Regions from separate parts of the Massilia sp. R2A-15 genome, predicted to be linked through region 1. Evidence: riboswitches for the same ligand, from Rfam matches in the RefSeq annotation. Region 1 holds a riboswitch; the other holds the start of a gene.

The links. A riboswitch is a leader RNA that binds a small molecule or an ion and turns the genes downstream of it on or off. The one in region 1 is predicted to bind thiamine pyrophosphate.
Region 2: it holds a riboswitch for thiamine pyrophosphate, as region 1 does, so the genes downstream of both, thiC (phosphomethylpyrimidine synthase ThiC) here and Q4S45_RS11985 (TonB-dependent siderophore receptor) in region 1, are expected to answer to the same signal.

The regions. Positions count from the first base shown of each region.
Region 1 covers NZ_CP131935.1:2,600,689-2,608,425, forward strand. Annotated here, with positions in the region: gene Q4S45_RS11965 (MFS transporter) at 1-523, shown strand, start outside; gene Q4S45_RS11970 (glutathione S-transferase) at 631-1,338, opposite strand; gene Q4S45_RS11975 (SRPBCC family protein) at 1,468-1,995, shown strand; gene Q4S45_RS11980 (DUF535 family protein) at 2,094-3,068, shown strand; TPP riboswitch at 3,126-3,222, shown strand; gene Q4S45_RS11985 (TonB-dependent siderophore receptor) at 3,301-5,433, shown strand; gene Q4S45_RS11990 (hypothetical protein) at 5,430-6,155, opposite strand; gene Q4S45_RS11995 (ATP-binding protein) at 6,176-6,697, opposite strand; gene pnuC (nicotinamide riboside transporter PnuC) at 6,694-7,281, opposite strand; gene Q4S45_RS12005 (helix-turn-helix domain-containing protein) at 7,278-7,526, opposite strand; gene Q4S45_RS12010 (S9 family peptidase) at 7,667-7,737, shown strand, end outside.
Region 2 covers NZ_CP131935.1:2,983,695-2,991,431, reverse strand. Annotated here, with positions in the region: gene Q4S45_RS13815 (SRPBCC family protein) at 1-276, shown strand, start outside; gene Q4S45_RS13810 (helix-turn-helix transcriptional regulator) at 263-601, shown strand; gene Q4S45_RS13805 (EAL domain-containing protein) at 609-2,171, opposite strand; gene Q4S45_RS13800 (hypothetical protein) at 2,353-2,622, shown strand; gene Q4S45_RS13795 (hypothetical protein) at 2,676-2,804, shown strand; gene Q4S45_RS13790 (hypothetical protein) at 2,912-3,112, opposite strand; TPP riboswitch at 3,278-3,384, shown strand; gene thiC (phosphomethylpyrimidine synthase ThiC) at 3,455-5,368, shown strand; gene thiS (sulfur carrier protein ThiS) at 5,376-5,579, shown strand; gene Q4S45_RS13775 (thiazole synthase) at 5,596-6,390, shown strand; gene Q4S45_RS13770 (bifunctional hydroxymethylpyrimidine kinase/phosphomethylpyrimidine kinase) at 6,387-7,142, shown strand; gene thiE (thiamine phosphate synthase) at 7,139-7,737, shown strand, end outside.

The DNA of each region.
Region 1 (7,737 bases):
GATCCTGCAGGAAGTCTCCGGCTTTTCGGCCTCGTCGGTGAGCCTGGTGATGCTGGTGTACGGCGTGTCGGTCGCCGCCGGGAATATCTGGGGTGGCAAGCTGGCCGACCGCAAGGGCCCGGTGCGCGCGTTGCAGATCGTGTTCGCGCTGCTGGCGGCGGTGCTGCTGGTGCTGACGTTCACCGCGCCGAACAAGCTGCTGGTGCTGGCCACCGTGCTGGCGTGGGGCGCGGTCGCCTTCGGCAACGTGCCGGGACTGCAGGTGTACGTGGTCAAGCGCGCCGAGCGCGATGCGCCGCAGGCGGTGGACGTGGCCTCGGGCCTGAACATCGCCGCCTTCAATGTCGGCATCGCGCTGGGCGCCTGGGGCGGCGGCCTGGTGGTCGCGCGTCTCGGCCTGATGGCCACCCCGTGGATCGGCGCGCTGGTGGTGCTGGGCGCGCTGGCCCTGACCACGCTGGCCGGCCGACTGGACAAACGCGACGCGGCCGCCGAGCCGAAAGAACTCCGCCTCGCCGCCTGATCTGTTTTATTCGACGCCGCGGTCCAAGGTCTGGGGTCAGGTCCGCCGGACCTGACCCCGGTTTTGTCGCCGCCGCCGAACGAAGTCGGCAGTTCAGTCGCAGTCGCTTACACATCCAGCTCCGGATAGTGCCTGAAGATGCCCTCCTCATTGAATGGTATGCGCCGCTTTGACGCCAGATAGGCTGCGATGTTGGGGCGCGCCGCCACCAGTTCGCGCAGCGCCGCGAGCCGCGGATAGCCTGGCTCGATGCGTGCCATCGCTTTCGGAAACGCGTAGCGCAATCCTTCGATCACCTGGAACATGGACAGGTCGGCATAGGTGAGCTTCGCGCCATTGAGATACCCGCCCTTGCCCACCCTGGCCAGCACGCCCTCGAAATACTCGAAGTACTTCGGCACGCGTTCAGCCAGGAAGGCCGCGGCGCGCTTCTTCGCTTCCTTCTTCTGGTCTTCGTAATACAGCGAACTCGAAATGGGATGATGGGTGTCGTGCACCTCGGCCACCAGGTCGGCGATCGTCAGCTGCAGCTGGTGGACCCACAGCCGCCCAGCCTGCGCGCGCGGCGCCAGGCCATGCGCGCCGCCGAGGAACAGCAGGATGTTGGCGGTCTGGCCGATGACTTGGTCGCCTGCCGCCAGGAACGGCGGCGCGAACGACGGCGTGGCCGCCTCCTTCATCAGCTTCATCATCGCGCGCGTGCCATTGCGGGTGCGCGCCACGTCCACGTACTGCGCCTGCGCCTCTTCCAGCGCGAGCCGGACGAATTCGCCGCGGCCAGGAATCGTCGGCCAGTAGTAAAGCTGATAGACCATCGCCTTCTCCATCGGTTGCGCATCGCTCGATTATCGGCCAATTTTCTTTTGCCGGCGCCCGGTTACATGCTAGTCTCGCGCTACCGCCGAAGAGCGGTCACAAGACGTCCATCAAACAAGGAGAACAACATGCTCAAGAATTTCGCACTCGCCGTACTCGCGATCCTGGTCATCATCGTCGGCATCGCCATGACGAAGCCGGACACCTACTCGGTCAAGCGCACCATCGCCATCAAGGCGGCGCCGGAGAAAATCGCCCCGCTGATCACCGACTTCCATCAGTGGGCCAGTTGGTCGCCGTGGGAACATCTCGATCCGGCCATGCAGCGCACCTTCAGCGGCGCCCCGGCTGGCAAGGGCGCGATCTACGAGTGGAAGGGGAACAAGGATGTCGGCCGCGGCCGCATGGAGATCACCGATGCAACCACGCCGGCCAGCACCAAGATCGACCTGCTGTTCATGGAGCCGTTCGAGTCGCACAACACCACCGAATTCGTCCTGGTCCCGCAGGGCGCCGAGACCCAGGTCACGTGGAACATGGCCGGCCCGATGAACTTCATGGCCCGGATCATGAGCGTATTCACCAGTATGGATTCGATGATCGGCAAGGACTTCGAAAAAGGCCTGGCCAGCATGAAGGCCGTCGCGGAAAAGTAAGTCCCTTGAGCGATATCACCGCCTGATCCGCGCGGTGGGTCAAGATGTGAAGTGGCGCGCGGCGCCACTTCCCCATCGACACACGCGGAGCAGTCCCGATGATCGTCGCTCAACTCGTGAAGCAGTGGCTTTCCCGGCGCGCGCGATACGGGTTCACGCCATCGATCGGTTCAATCGCGCGCAGCCTGCGTGTGCTGCGTTACCGCCGCGAACACCGGCGCCTGTGCGCGCTCGACGTCTACCGCAACTATGTCGCGATGCCGGCCAACGACGACCTGTTTCACTACCTCAGCCACCGCTTCTACCTGAGCCGCCACCTGGCCCCGCGCGCCCGTGTCGCGTGCGTGCTGCGCCATTACGGCTTCGAAGACGAGACCTTCAACACCTCCTACAAATACGCGGTGTACCGCGCCGGCGGCCTGACCCTGTGGCAGCGCTGCGCCAACGGCTGCAGGTTTGCCATCACGCTGTCGATGGCCTCGCGCATGGACGCCGAGGGCGACCTGACGATCATGTTCGAAGCCGACGGCGCCTGCCTGCACCGCCTCAGCTTCAGCTGGATCGAGGGCCGCTTCGCCGGCGTGGAGGCCCCGCTCGTGCCTTTCGTGGCGCGCAATCAGGGCAGCCGTCCCGGGTCGCACGGGGCGATCGCCGCGTTCGAGCAGGCCTTCCCGCACAATTCGCCCAGCCTGTTCTGCACCGCCGCGATGCAGGGCGTGGCGCTGGCCGTCGGCATGACGCAGATCGCCGCGATCAAGCACAGCGCCCATCCGTTCGGCCATGACGCCCCGCCGCAGCGGGCCGCGCGCATGGCTGCGGCCTACGACCATGTCTGGGAACAGCTTGGCGGCGTCGAGCTCCCCGGGCCGTCCTGGCTGATCGAGCTGCCCTATCGCCTCAAGCCGCTGTCGGACATCCCGGCCAGGCACCGCCGGCGCGCCGCGACGCGGCGCGCACACTGGAACGAAATCGGCGAGGCGGCGCGCGCCATGCTCGCCTCCAAGCTCAAGCGCGTGCCAAGGCTGGCGCCGCCGCCCACCGCGCCGGCCCCGCGCCAGGCCGCTTCCGTGTAAGCGCCGTCGCACCGGCGAAGGCAGGCGCCACGCTGGTCATTTGTTCATGATAGAATCTGCGCTCGCTAGGGGTCCCGGGATGTTTGCCGGGTGAGAGATACCCTCCGTACCTGATCTGGATAATGCCAGCGTAGGAAAGCGCAAAGTAGTTCCCCTTTGTATGCTCGCCTCCCGTCTGGCTCCGGTTTTTATAGTACGCGCCGGTTTGTCCGGCGCATAAAACGAGCAGACAATGTCCCAACCAATCCTGAAGTATTCCGTTCTCGCCTTCGCCGTAATGCAGGCGTGTTCCGCCCTCGCCCAGACCACCATGACCGAAGTTGTCGTCAGCGCCACCAGGCCTGCCGGCAGCGAGCGCGCCAGCATCGGCGGCTTTGCCGATGCACCGCTGCTCGAGACGCCGGCGACGGTCAGCGTGATCGACCGCCAGCGCATGCAAGACCTCGGCATCCATGACAGCACCGGCGCCATGAAGCTCGATGCGGCCGTCAGCGATTCATACAACGCGGTCGGCTACGCCGAGAATTTCTCGATCCGCGGCTTCAACCTCGACAACACCTCCAGCTACCGCAAGGACGGCCTGGCGATACCGGGCGACACCCAGATCCCGCTGGAAAACAAGGAGCGCATCGAAGTGCTCAAGGGCCTGGCCGGCCTGCAGGCGGGCGTCGCGGCGCCAGGCGGCATCATCAACTACGTGACCAAGCGTCCGACCGCTACCTCCCTTCGCTCGGCGACGTTCGAGGTGCGCGAGCGCGGCACCCTGTACGGATCGATGGACCTGGGCGGACGCTTCGACGACCGTCGCTTCGGCTACCGGATCAACGCCGCGGCCGAGAAGCTGCGCTCCTACGTCAAGGGCGCCGACGGCGAGCGCCAGTTCGTCTCCGGCGCCTTCGACTGGCAGGTCACGCCGGACGCGCTGCTGCAGCTCGACCTCGACTACCAGCACAAGTCGCAGCTGACCGTGCCGGGCTACCAGCTGATCAACAACGTCAGCCTGCCGACCGGGGTTTCGCAGACCATGCTGCTGAACGACCAGCCGTGGGCCAAGCCGGTCGACACGAAAAGCACCAACGCCGGCCTGCGCTTCGAATACCGCCTCAGCGACGACTGGAAGGCCAGCGTCGGCATGAACAAGCACTGGTTCAAGCGCGACGACTACACCGCCTTCCCTTACGGCTGCAATTTTGATTATGGCTTCTGTGCGAACGGCGACTACGACGTCTACGATTACCAGAGCGCGGGCGAGCGCAAGTCGCCGTTTGGCGCGCAGGCGATGGTGCAGGGTAAATTCTCTACCGGCGCAATCAGGCACGACCTGACCGCCGGCGCGTCGATCTTCACCCGCAGCGACAAGTCGGGCGACTACGTCTACGACTTCGCCGGAATGAGCAATATCTACCACAACGTCATCGTGCCGCCGGCGCCGGGCAATCCGACGACAGGCCCGGTATTCGAGCGCCGCAGCGAGAACGAGCGCGCCGTGTTCGTGCAGGATATCGCCGCCATCACGCCGCAGTTCAAGCTGCACGCCGGCCTGCGCTACGTGCAGGTCAAGCGCGACGAGTACATCCCGGACGACAATTCGCGCGTCGCCAATGCGCCGCGCTTCTACGCGCACAGCGACGAAGGCTTCGCGCTGCCGAACGTCGCGCTGGTGTACAGCCCGAGCCAGGACTGGAACCTGTACGCGGCGCTCTCGCACGGACTGGAACATGGCGGCATCGCTCCGATCGAGACCACCAACCAGAACACGGCGCTGGCGCCGAGCCGCTCGAAGCAGGTCGAAGTGGGCGTCAAGGGCGCGATCAATAACGACGTTACCGTGTCGGCGGCGCTTTTCCAGATCCGCAAAGGCCACGAGTTCACCGACGAAGCCATCAACACCTACGTGCGCCGCGGCGAATCGACCCACCGCGGCCTGGAGCTGTCGGCCCAGGGCGGCGTCCACAGCGGCCTGCAGTACGGCGTGTCGCTGCTGGCGCTGCACACCGACCAGCAAGGCACCGGCCAGGCGGACTTCGACGGCAAGCGCGTCACCGATGTCCCGAACTTCAAGTCGAGCGCGTGGGTTGAGTATGCGGTGCCTGCCGTGGCGGGCCTGAAGGTCAACGCGGCCTGGCAGTATTCGGGCGAGAAGGCGTTCGACCTGGCCAACACGGTCAACGTGCCGGCCTACCACCTGTTCGACCTTGGCGCGTCGTACGCGACCCGCGTGGCCGGCATGTCGACCACGCTGCGCTTTGGCGTCAACAACGTGTTCGACAAATTCTACTGGCGCGATGTCACGCCGGCGCTGGGCGGCTACCTGCTGACCGGCGCGCCGCGCACCTTCCGCGCATCGGCGCAGTTCGACTTCTAAAAGGCGTACTGGATCCGCATCGCGACGCTTTTGGCGTTGCGTGCGGAATTCTTGCCGATCAGGTAAGCCGCTTCATACTTCCACTCATGTCCGCCCGCCAGGAGCCAGCTGCCGAAAACGGCTGGCCCCGCGCGGTGCGACTGCTGCTCGCGCGGCAGCCAGTCGTTCCACTTCCCCATCTCGCCGAACCCCTGCACGCCGAACTGCAGCTTCTCGATCCAGCGGTATTTCACCTGCCACTGGTAGGCGATCGTGGTCGCTTCGGCCTGCGCGGTGCGGCAGTGCCGCTGCAGGAACACATTCAGGTTCAACTGGGTGCGTCCAAATTCCGTCTGCAGCACCGGGCCGTATTCGTACCCGATCTCGCCCGATCCGTCAGTGTCCCGTTCAATGTTGGTATGGAAGGCCAGGTCCACCGGATACTCGCCCTGCGTCAGCATGAAGTCGTTCTGCCACTCGACCGCGGACAGATGGTTCGAGCCGGGACTCATCTGGAACCACTGCGCCGTCAGCTCGGTGTACCAGCGCGAGGTGACGTTCCACGCCAGGCCCAGCTCGGGAGAACTGCGCGGCGCCTTGCCGGCCGGCTTCGCGTTCCAGTACTTGAAATCGACCGAGCGCTGTCCTTCGTTGGGATAAGTGGTGACCAGGTAGTAGCCGGTGTCGGCCGCTGCCTGCTGCATCAATAAAGCCAGGGACGTCAACACCAGGATCTTCTTCATCGACGGTTCTCGCGGTTGATTCAGTGGTTGAATTGTCCCAGCAGCGCGGCGGTGCGCGCGACGCGCTGTTCCAGGTCGCCGGTCAGCAGCGCGTAGTCGACGCCCTGCCGCTCCAGGCGCCCGATCAGCGCCTGGTGCACGACCAGCCGAACTTCGGCCGATTCGCGCTGCAGGCCGTCTGCGACCCAGGGCAGATCCGGCGCCGCCACCAGCGTCAGCGCGTAATCGTGATCCAGCGCCAGCGCCTCCAGCCGCGGATCGACTCGGCCCCAGTAGACGCCACTGTAGACCGCCGTCATCAGCGGCGTGGTGTCGCAAAACAAGAAATCCCGCGCCAGTGGCTCGGCCGCATCCTCGCGTTCGAGCTGGGTTTGCGCGATCGCCAGCTGGTCGTGCTCGAACGGCACGCGCGCATTCAGCTCGACGAACTCGCGCAGGTATTCGCGCACCCAGACGGTGCCGTAGCGGTTTGCCAACGCCGTGGCCAGCGTCGATTTGCCGGTCGATTCGGCGCCCAGGATGGCGATGCGCGGCACCGTCATCGCGCCACCCTGCTCCAGGCGCGCAGGCCGATCGCGGCCATCACGACGAACACCGCGTACAGGATCGCCGTCAGCACCAGATGCTTGTACAGGTACAGGCCGACGTACAGCACATCGACCGCGATCCAGGCATGCCAGTTCTCGACCTTCTTGCGCGACAGGAGGACCTGGCCGAGCAGGCTGCCGGCAGTCAGGAAGCCGTCCGCGTGCGGCACGTCGGTGTTGGTCCAGGTCTTGAGGAACCAGGACAGCAGCACGAAGCCGGCCGCCCAGCCGGCCAGCGACACGATCCAGCCGCGCCGGTCCAGGCGCGTGACGTCGAGCACCTGGCCCTGCGCGCCGCCGTGCAGCCAGCTGTACCAGCCCCAGAACGAGACGATGATGAAGACGGCCTGCAGGCCGGCGTCGCCATACAGGCGCGAGTCGTAGAACACCACGCCATACGCGGCCGAGGAGACGATCGCGAACAGCCAGGCCCAGTGGTTCTGGCGGATATTGAGCAGGACCGTCGCGACCGATAGTACGAAGGAGATCAGTTCTAGCGGGGTGGTGGCAAAGCCGAACAGGGGAAACGTGTCGTTCATCGGGAAGCGGTGAGGGTCAATCGGGGCTGCATGCCGGCGCGCGCGGCCAGGCGCACCAGCAGGTCGAGGCTGAACTGCGCGGTCTTGCCGTGCTTGATTTCGGAGACCCGCGCCTGCGTGGTGCCGAGCAGCGCCGCCGCCGCGGTCTGGGTCAGGCCGGAGTGCTCCAGCCACGCCTCGAGGGCGGCCGTCAGCGCGGCGCGCATGTCGAGCTCTTCGGGGGCAGGATGGTTGGGCGAAGTCATGTGCCGTCAAGTATGGCGCGCAAACGCCATTTATGCAAGATTTCGCATAATTCTGGCAACGTTGCAAATCCCTCAAAATTTTATATGCTTTAAATCAACATTTGGATATACTTTTTGCACAATTATTCTGGAGACTGTCGATGCGCTTGCTTGCCCTGCTGATCTGTTCGGCCTTGAATGTAGTCCCCGTCTTGGCGCGCGCCGCGGAGCC
Region 2 (7,737 bases), 380 kb from region 1:
TACTTCGACGTTCTCGTGGAGCGCGTCGAGCCGCAGGACCTGTTGTCGTTTCGCTGGCACCCGTATGCGGTCGACGCCGCAGTCGATTATTCCGGCGAAGAGCCGACTCTGGTGACCTTCACCCTGGACGATGCGCCGGGACAGGGCACGCTGCTGAAAGTGGTCGAATCCGGCTTCGACAAGCTGCCGCCCGAGCGCCGCCTCGAAGCCTTCCGCATGAACAGCGGCGGCTGGGACGCGCAGATGAATAACATCGTTCGCCATGTCGGGGCATAAGGGCGCGCACGATGAAGTGCTGGCGCGCGTGTTTGCCGCGCTGGGCGATCCGACGCGCCTGAAACTCATCGCGCTGCTGTGCGCCGGCGGCGCTTTCTCGATTGCGCAGCTCACGGCCGGCACGGACATCAGCCGGCAGGGCGTGACCAAGCATCTGCACGTGCTGGCCGAAGCGGGCGTGGTGCGCGACGTGAAGGTGGGCCGCGAGCGGCTCTGGCAGCTCGAGCCGGCGCGCATCGAGGAGGCCAGGCGCACCCTCGAGATCATCGGGCGGCAGTGGGAGACCGCGCTCGGCAAGCTCAAACGTTTTGCGGAATCCGGGTGACCGGTGGTCAGGCGCGCGCCGCCAGCTCGCGCTCGATCTGCGCGAACGTCATCGGTTTTCCGAACAGCCATCCCTGCGCATATTCCACCCCGCGCTGGCGGAGGAACTGCGCCTGCGCCTCGGTCTCGACGCCTTCGGCGGTCAGCTGCAGCTTCAGGCTCTTGGCCATTTTGATGATGTGCCGGACCACGTGGCTCGTCGGCGCCTCGGTCGCGATGGCCTCGACGAAGCTCTTGTCGATCTTCAGATGGTCCACCTCGAGCGTCTGCAGGTACGACAGGCTGGAATAGCCGGTGCCGAAGTCGTCGATGGCCACGCGCACTCCCTTCGCGCGCAGGCTGCGCAGCACCTCGCGCGCCAGCCCCACGTCGAGCAAGCCGCGTTCGGTGATCTCGACGACGAGGTTGCGCGGCTGCGCCGCCGTGAGGGAGAGGAATTCATCGAGCCGGGCAGGCAGCCGCGCCGAGTGCAGGTCGGTGGCCGACAGGTTGACCGCGACGTGAAATCCTGGATGGCGCCGCAGGAACGCACCGGTATCGTGTGCGGCGAGCGTCAGCACGCGTTCGGTGATCTGCTCGATCAATCCGAATTGTTCGGCGATCGGAATGAAGATATTCGGATCCACGATCTCGCCGGTCGGCCGCTGCCAGCGGATCAGGGCTTCGACGCCCACCCACGCGCCGGTCTGCAGGTCGACGATCGGCTGGTACAGCAGGAACAGTTCGTTGCGTTTCAGGCCGGCCCTGATCGCCGCCGACAGCGACAGCTGGATGCGCGCGAGCAGTAACACGGCCGCGGCGAGCGCGAGGCCGGCGATCAGGCCGGCGGGCACCAACCGTTGTATTGCGTCATGCGTGGCGGCGCTGGAATCGCCGAGGGGAATCGCCGCCACCGCGGCATACTGGAAGCGGTCGGACTTCACGACCGCCACCAGGCGCTGGCCATCGACGAAGGTGACCGCCTTGTGCGGCTCGACTTTCCGGAGCCAGCCGGGGTCGACGAAATGACGCGACGTCATGGGCGCCGTATCGCCCAGCAGGTATATCGCCAGCGACACGTCCTTTCCGTTGACGGTTGTATCGATCGGCAAGTCCTTGTGGATGATCGCAATGTGGTTCTGTCGTTCGAGCGCAATGAAGGAAACGCGAGGTGCGAAGGGAAAACGCAGGTTCTTGCGCACCGCGACGCCGTTCGCGGTCACGAAGTCCGGCGCGCCGAGCGGCAGGCCTTTGCGATCGTGACCTAGCGAGGAGCAGGCAATGCGGCCGTCCTTGACGTAGCCGACAGCCTGCACATAGCTCGACGCCAGGTCGATCTGGCGCATCAGGTCGATATTCGCATCCGAACAAGGGGGGCCGTTGCGTGCCGCCGCCAGCAACTTGAAACCGCGGTCGACCTGAATGGCCGTGGCATCGGTGCGCAGCAGGACATCACGCGCATAGGCGAGAACCCGCTCGGTTTCGATGGCGCGGCCCTGGCGCTCCGCTTCATGGATCGCCAGCAGGACCGGCGCGCCCACGGCGAATGCCGCGACCACCAGCGTCAGCGCCATGGCCGCCTGCTTCTTCATGCTGAACCACCGTGCTGGCAAATGGCGTGCATCGGCAGGTGGCATCCGGGTCCAGGCGACATGGTCTCTCCGTGCTTGCGCTGTGCGAAATATGATACCGCACGATTTATGCAAGTTTCATACAAATCTCTGCAGGTTGATCGTCGTGACAAGCGGCAGCGTACAGGGGTAGAATTGGCTCATGCATAATTGCCGCCTCGTTCTGATCGCCTTGATCTTCGTCCTGCACAGCGCGGCGGCGATGGCGTCGTCGGTGCGGATCTGCTGCATGGACGCGCACTGTCCAGTCGCCGAATGCGTGGCGATGGGCTGCATCGCCGATCCGCTGCCGCCGGCGGCCGTCGGCGCCGCGGGCCGGGCGACGGTTTCGGCAATGCGCGCGCCAGCCGTACCGGGGCCAGGGATGCGTATCGCGGCGCGTGTCGAAGAAATATGGACGCCGCCCGACTGACGTGAGCGGGAAAATCGCAAGAGCAGTCTCACATCAAATAACAAGGAACGAACATGAAATCAAAATTCTTCAAAGTGGGCGCCGCAGTTGCGCTGCTGGCGGTATCGGCAGCCGCCGCCGCATCGAACATGGGCTGCTGCCTGAGCGTCGAATGCTGCCTGCGCATGCTGGGCTGCTGCTAACCCAGTCCGCGCGTAAATGAAAAAGCCGGCGCTGCGAAGCGCCGGCTTTTTTGCTGCTGGGGTCTGGTCCTGCGAACTGACCCCATTGTCGACAAGGCCACGGATGGTCAGGACTTGTCGGTCTTCGATGCCGATTGCTTGCTGCCGCTGTCGCTTTTCTGGCTCTGCTTGCTCGTGTCGGACTGCTTGCTGGCGCCGGTGGTGGCGCCGCTGCGCGATGCTGGCGGCGTATTGCCCGGCGCCTGCTGGCCCGACTGCTTGCTCTCGGCGTGAGTGTGGTTATGTCCGCTGCTGACTTTGCTGCTCATGTGATCTCCTTTGTTGTGTAACAAACTGAACACCATCTTGCACCGGCGTTGTCGGCCCGCTAATAGGCGCGCGACGACTATCCGCGTAGGACATCGCTTACTCGAATTGCTTTCTCGCTTGTCCAAACGACCAGAATGCGTTTAGAATCATCGCTGCCGAACAACGGCAAACGCTAGGGGTCCTGCAAGTCGCAAATGCGATGCGCAGGTGAGAAATACCCTCCGAACCTGATCTGGATAATGCCAGCGAAGGGAAGCATAGTGACACCGGCCGCGCGCCGTCTCCCTACACTCCTTTGCTGGCTCCTGCTCAAACCATCGAGAAGCTACGCAAGGAGCCACATGAACGCCAATCCGAAATTCTTGTCCGCCACCGCCACGGTGGATGAAGCCGCAATCCGTCCGTTGCCGAAGTCGCGCAAGGTCTACGTCGAGGGCAGCCGCCCCGACATCCGGGTGCCGATGCGCGAAATCAGCCAGTCCGACACCGCCGCCTCGTTCGGCGCCGAGAAGAATCCACCGGTCTACGTCTACGATACTTCCGGTCCGTACACCGACCCGGACGTGAAGATCGACATCCGCTCCGGCCTGCCGTGCCCGCGTACGCCTTGGATCGCAGAGCGCGGCGACACCGAGGAGCTGCCGGGTCCTTCCTCGGCGTTCGGCATCGAACGCTCGCTGGACGCGGCCAGCGCGCAGATGCGCTTCAACCTGCAGCGCAAGCCGCGCCGCGCCCGGGCCGGGGCCAACGTCACGCAAATGCACTATGCGCGCAAAGGCATCGTCACGCCGGAAATGGAGTTCGTCGCGATCCGCGAGAACATGCGCCGCAAGGAATACCTGGCGCAGCTGCAGGCCTCCGGCCCGATGGGAAGCCGCCTGGCCGACCTGATGGGACGCCAGCATCCGGGCCAATCGTTCGGCGCCAGCATCCCGGACGAGATCACGCCCGAATTCGTGCGCGACGAAATCGCCCGCGGCCGCGCCATCATCCCGGCCAACATCAACCATCCCGAAGTCGAGCCGATGATCATCGGCCGCAATTTCCTCGTCAAGATCAATGCGAACATCGGCAATTCGGCCGTGACGTCGTCGATCGGCGAGGAGGTCGAAAAGATGACCTGGGCGATCCGCTGGGGCGGCGACAACGTGATGGACCTCTCGACCGGCAAGCATATCCACGAGACGCGCGAGTGGGTGATCCGCAACAGCCCGGTGCCGATCGGCACGGTGCCGATCTACCAGGCGCTCGAAAAGGTCAACGGCAAGGCCGAAGACCTGACCTGGGAGATCTACCGCGACACGCTGATCGAACAGGCGGAGCAGGGCGTCGACTACTTCACCATCCATGCCGGCGTGCTGCTGCGCTACGTGCCGCTGACGGCGAAACGCCTGACCGGCATCGTCTCGCGCGGCGGCTCGATCATGGCCAAGTGGTGCCTGGCGCATCACCAGGAGTCGTTCCTGTACACGCATTTCGAGGAGATCTGCGAAATCATGAAGGCCTACGACGTGTCGTTCAGCCTGGGCGACGGCTTGCGTCCCGGCTCGATCTACGACGCCAACGACGAGGCGCAGCTGGCCGAACTGAAGACGCTCGGCGAACTGACCCAGATCGCCTGGAAGCACGACGTGCAGGTGATGATCGAAGGTCCCGGCCATGTGCCGCTGCACCTGATCAAGGAGAACATGGACCTGCAGCTGGAGCAGTGCAGCGAGGCGCCGTTCTACACGCTCGGGCCGCTGACAACCGACATCGCGCCCGGCTACGACCACATCACGTCGGGCATCGGCGCGGCGACCATCGGCTGGTATGGCACGGCGATGCTGTGCTACGTCACGCCGAAGGAGCACCTGGGCCTGCCGAACAAGGCCGACGTCAAGGACGGCATCATCACGTACAAGATCGCCGCCCACGCGGCCGACCTGGCCAAGGGCCATCCGGGCGCGCAGATCCGCGACAACGCGCTGTCGAAGGCGCGCTTCGAATTCCGCTGGGAGGACCAGTTCAATCTCGGGCTCGACCCCGACAAGGCGCGCGAGTTCCACGACGAGACCTTGCCCAAGGATTCGGCCAAGGTGGCGCACTTCTGCTCGATGTGCGGCCCGCATTTCTGCTCCATGAACATCACCCAGGAAGTGCGCGACTACGCCGGGAAGATGGGCATTTCCGAGGTGGCGGCGCTCAGGCAGGGCATGGAAGTGAAGGCCGTCGAATTCGTCAGGCGCGGCGCACAGATCTACCAGAAGCAGTGAGGCCGCGATGACCGAAATTATGTTGAACGGGGCGCCGCATCAAATGGCGCAGGGGGCGACGCTGGCCGACCTGGTGGAGGCGCTGTCGCTGTCGAACCAGGCGCTGGCGCTGGCGGTCAACCGGCACGTGGTGCCGCGCCAGCAGTGGCGCGAGCGCGGCGTGCAGCCGGGCGACCGGATCGAAGCCGTGCGCGCCATCGGCGGCGGCTGAACCAAAGGAGAACGTGATGAACGAATCGAACAACGACGCCGGCCTGACCATCGCCGGCAAGCAGTACCGCTCGCGCCTGCTGGTCGGCAGCGGCAAGTACCGCGACCTTGCGCAGACGCGCGAAGCGACCGACGCCGCCGGCGCCGAAATCGTCACGGTGGCGATCCGGCGCGTCAACATCGGCCAGGACCCGAAGGCGCCCAGCCTGCTCGACGTGCTGCCGCCGTCGCAGTACACGATCCTGCCCAACACCGCCGGTTGCTACAACGCAGAGGACGCGGTCTACACGCTGCAGATGGCGCGCGAACTGCTGGACGGGCACAAGCTGGTGAAGCTCGAAGTGCTGGGCGACGAGAAGACGCTGTTCCCGCACATGCCCGAGACTTTATTGGCGGCCGAGAGGCTGGTGCGCGACGGCTTCGACGTGATGGTGTACTGCAGCGACGATCCGATCCAGGCCAAGATCCTCGAGGAGATCGGCTGCGTCGCGGTGATGCCGCTGGCCTCCCTGATCGGCTCCGGCATGGGCATCCTTAATCCATGGAACCTGTCGTTGATCGTCGAGCAGTCCAGCGTGCCGGTGCTGGTCGATGCCGGCGTGGGCACGGCGTCCGATGCGGCCATTGCGATGGAGCTGGGCTGCGACGGCGTGCTGATGAACACGGCCATCGCCGGCGCGCGCGATCCGGTGCGCATGGCGCGCGCGATGCGCCTTGCCGTCGAGGCGGGCCGCGAGGCCTGGCTGGCCGGGCGCATACCGAAGCGCTTCGCGGCATCGCCGTCGTCGCCGATGGCCGGGCGCCTCGCGTGAGGCGGCCATCCGTGCTGGTGTTCGCCGGCGCCGATCCCAGCGGGGGCGCCGGCATCGCCGCCGATATCCTGGCGATTGCGGCGCTGGGCGCGCATGCGCTGCCGGTCATCACCGCGCTCACGGTGCAGGACAACGACCGGGTGTTCGAGGTGCTGCCGGTCGATGCCGATGTCGTACTGCGCCAGGCGCGCGCATTGGCCGGCAAGATCGCGATCGGCGCGGTGAAGATAGGCATTCCCGGCAATCGCGCCAATGCCGACACAATTGCCGCGGTGATCTGTTCGCTGAGGCGGGATAATCCGGATCTGCCGGTAGTGCTCGATCCCGTCCTTGCCAGCGGCGCGGGCGACCACCTGTCGTCCATCGACGCGCTGGCGCCTTTGCTGCCGCTGGCGTCGGTGCTGGTGCCGAACCTGCCGGAAGCGCGCGTCCTGGGCGCCCTGGCGCATGACGCCGTCAACCTGCTCGTGACGGGCGGCCACGCCGACGGCGCAATGGTGGTCAACCGATGGCAGGGCGAGGGCGGCGAACGCGCATGGCGCTGGCCGCGCCTGGCAGGCGAGTTTCACGGCAGCGGCTGCACGCTGGCTGCGGCCATCGCCGCGCGGCTGGCGTGCGGTGACGCCATGGAAAGCGCATTGACGGCCGCGCAGGCGTACTGCCATCGGGCGCTGGAGAGTGCGTATTCGATCGCCGCCGGCCAGCGCATTCCGCAGCGCTGCTTATCCACTTCTTCGCAGGGATCTCCATGAAGGGCCTTTATCTCGTCACTCCCGACTGGGACGACACCGCCGCGCTGATCGACGCCACCGACAAGGCGCTGCGCGCCGGCGCATCGCTTGTCCAGTACCGCCACAAGAGCGCCAGCCCGGAACTGCGGCGCGAGCAGGCGGCCCGGCTGCTGGCGCTGTGCCGCCATCATGGCCGCCCGTTCATCGTCAACGACTTCATCGACCTGTGCCTGGAGCTCGGCGCCGACGGGGTGCACGTGGGCGGCACGGACGCCTCGGTGGCGCAGGCGCGCAACGCGCTCGGCGCCGGCAGGATCATCGGCGCCTCGTGCTACGGCGACAGGCGGCTGGCGCGCGAGGCTGCCGCGAGCGGGGCAAGCTATGTCGCGTTCGGCGGCTTCTATCCGTCGCGCGTCAAGCAGTATCCGGTCACCACGCCGCCCGAAATCGTCGACTGGGCCCGGGCTGAAATCGCGGTGCCGTCCGTGGTCATCGGCGGCATGACGCCCGAGAATGCGGCGCCGCTGGTCGCGCGCGGCGCCGACATGGTGGCGGCGATCAGCAGCGTGTACGGCGCCCCGGCGATCGAGGGGGCGGTGCGGCAATTCGCGCGACT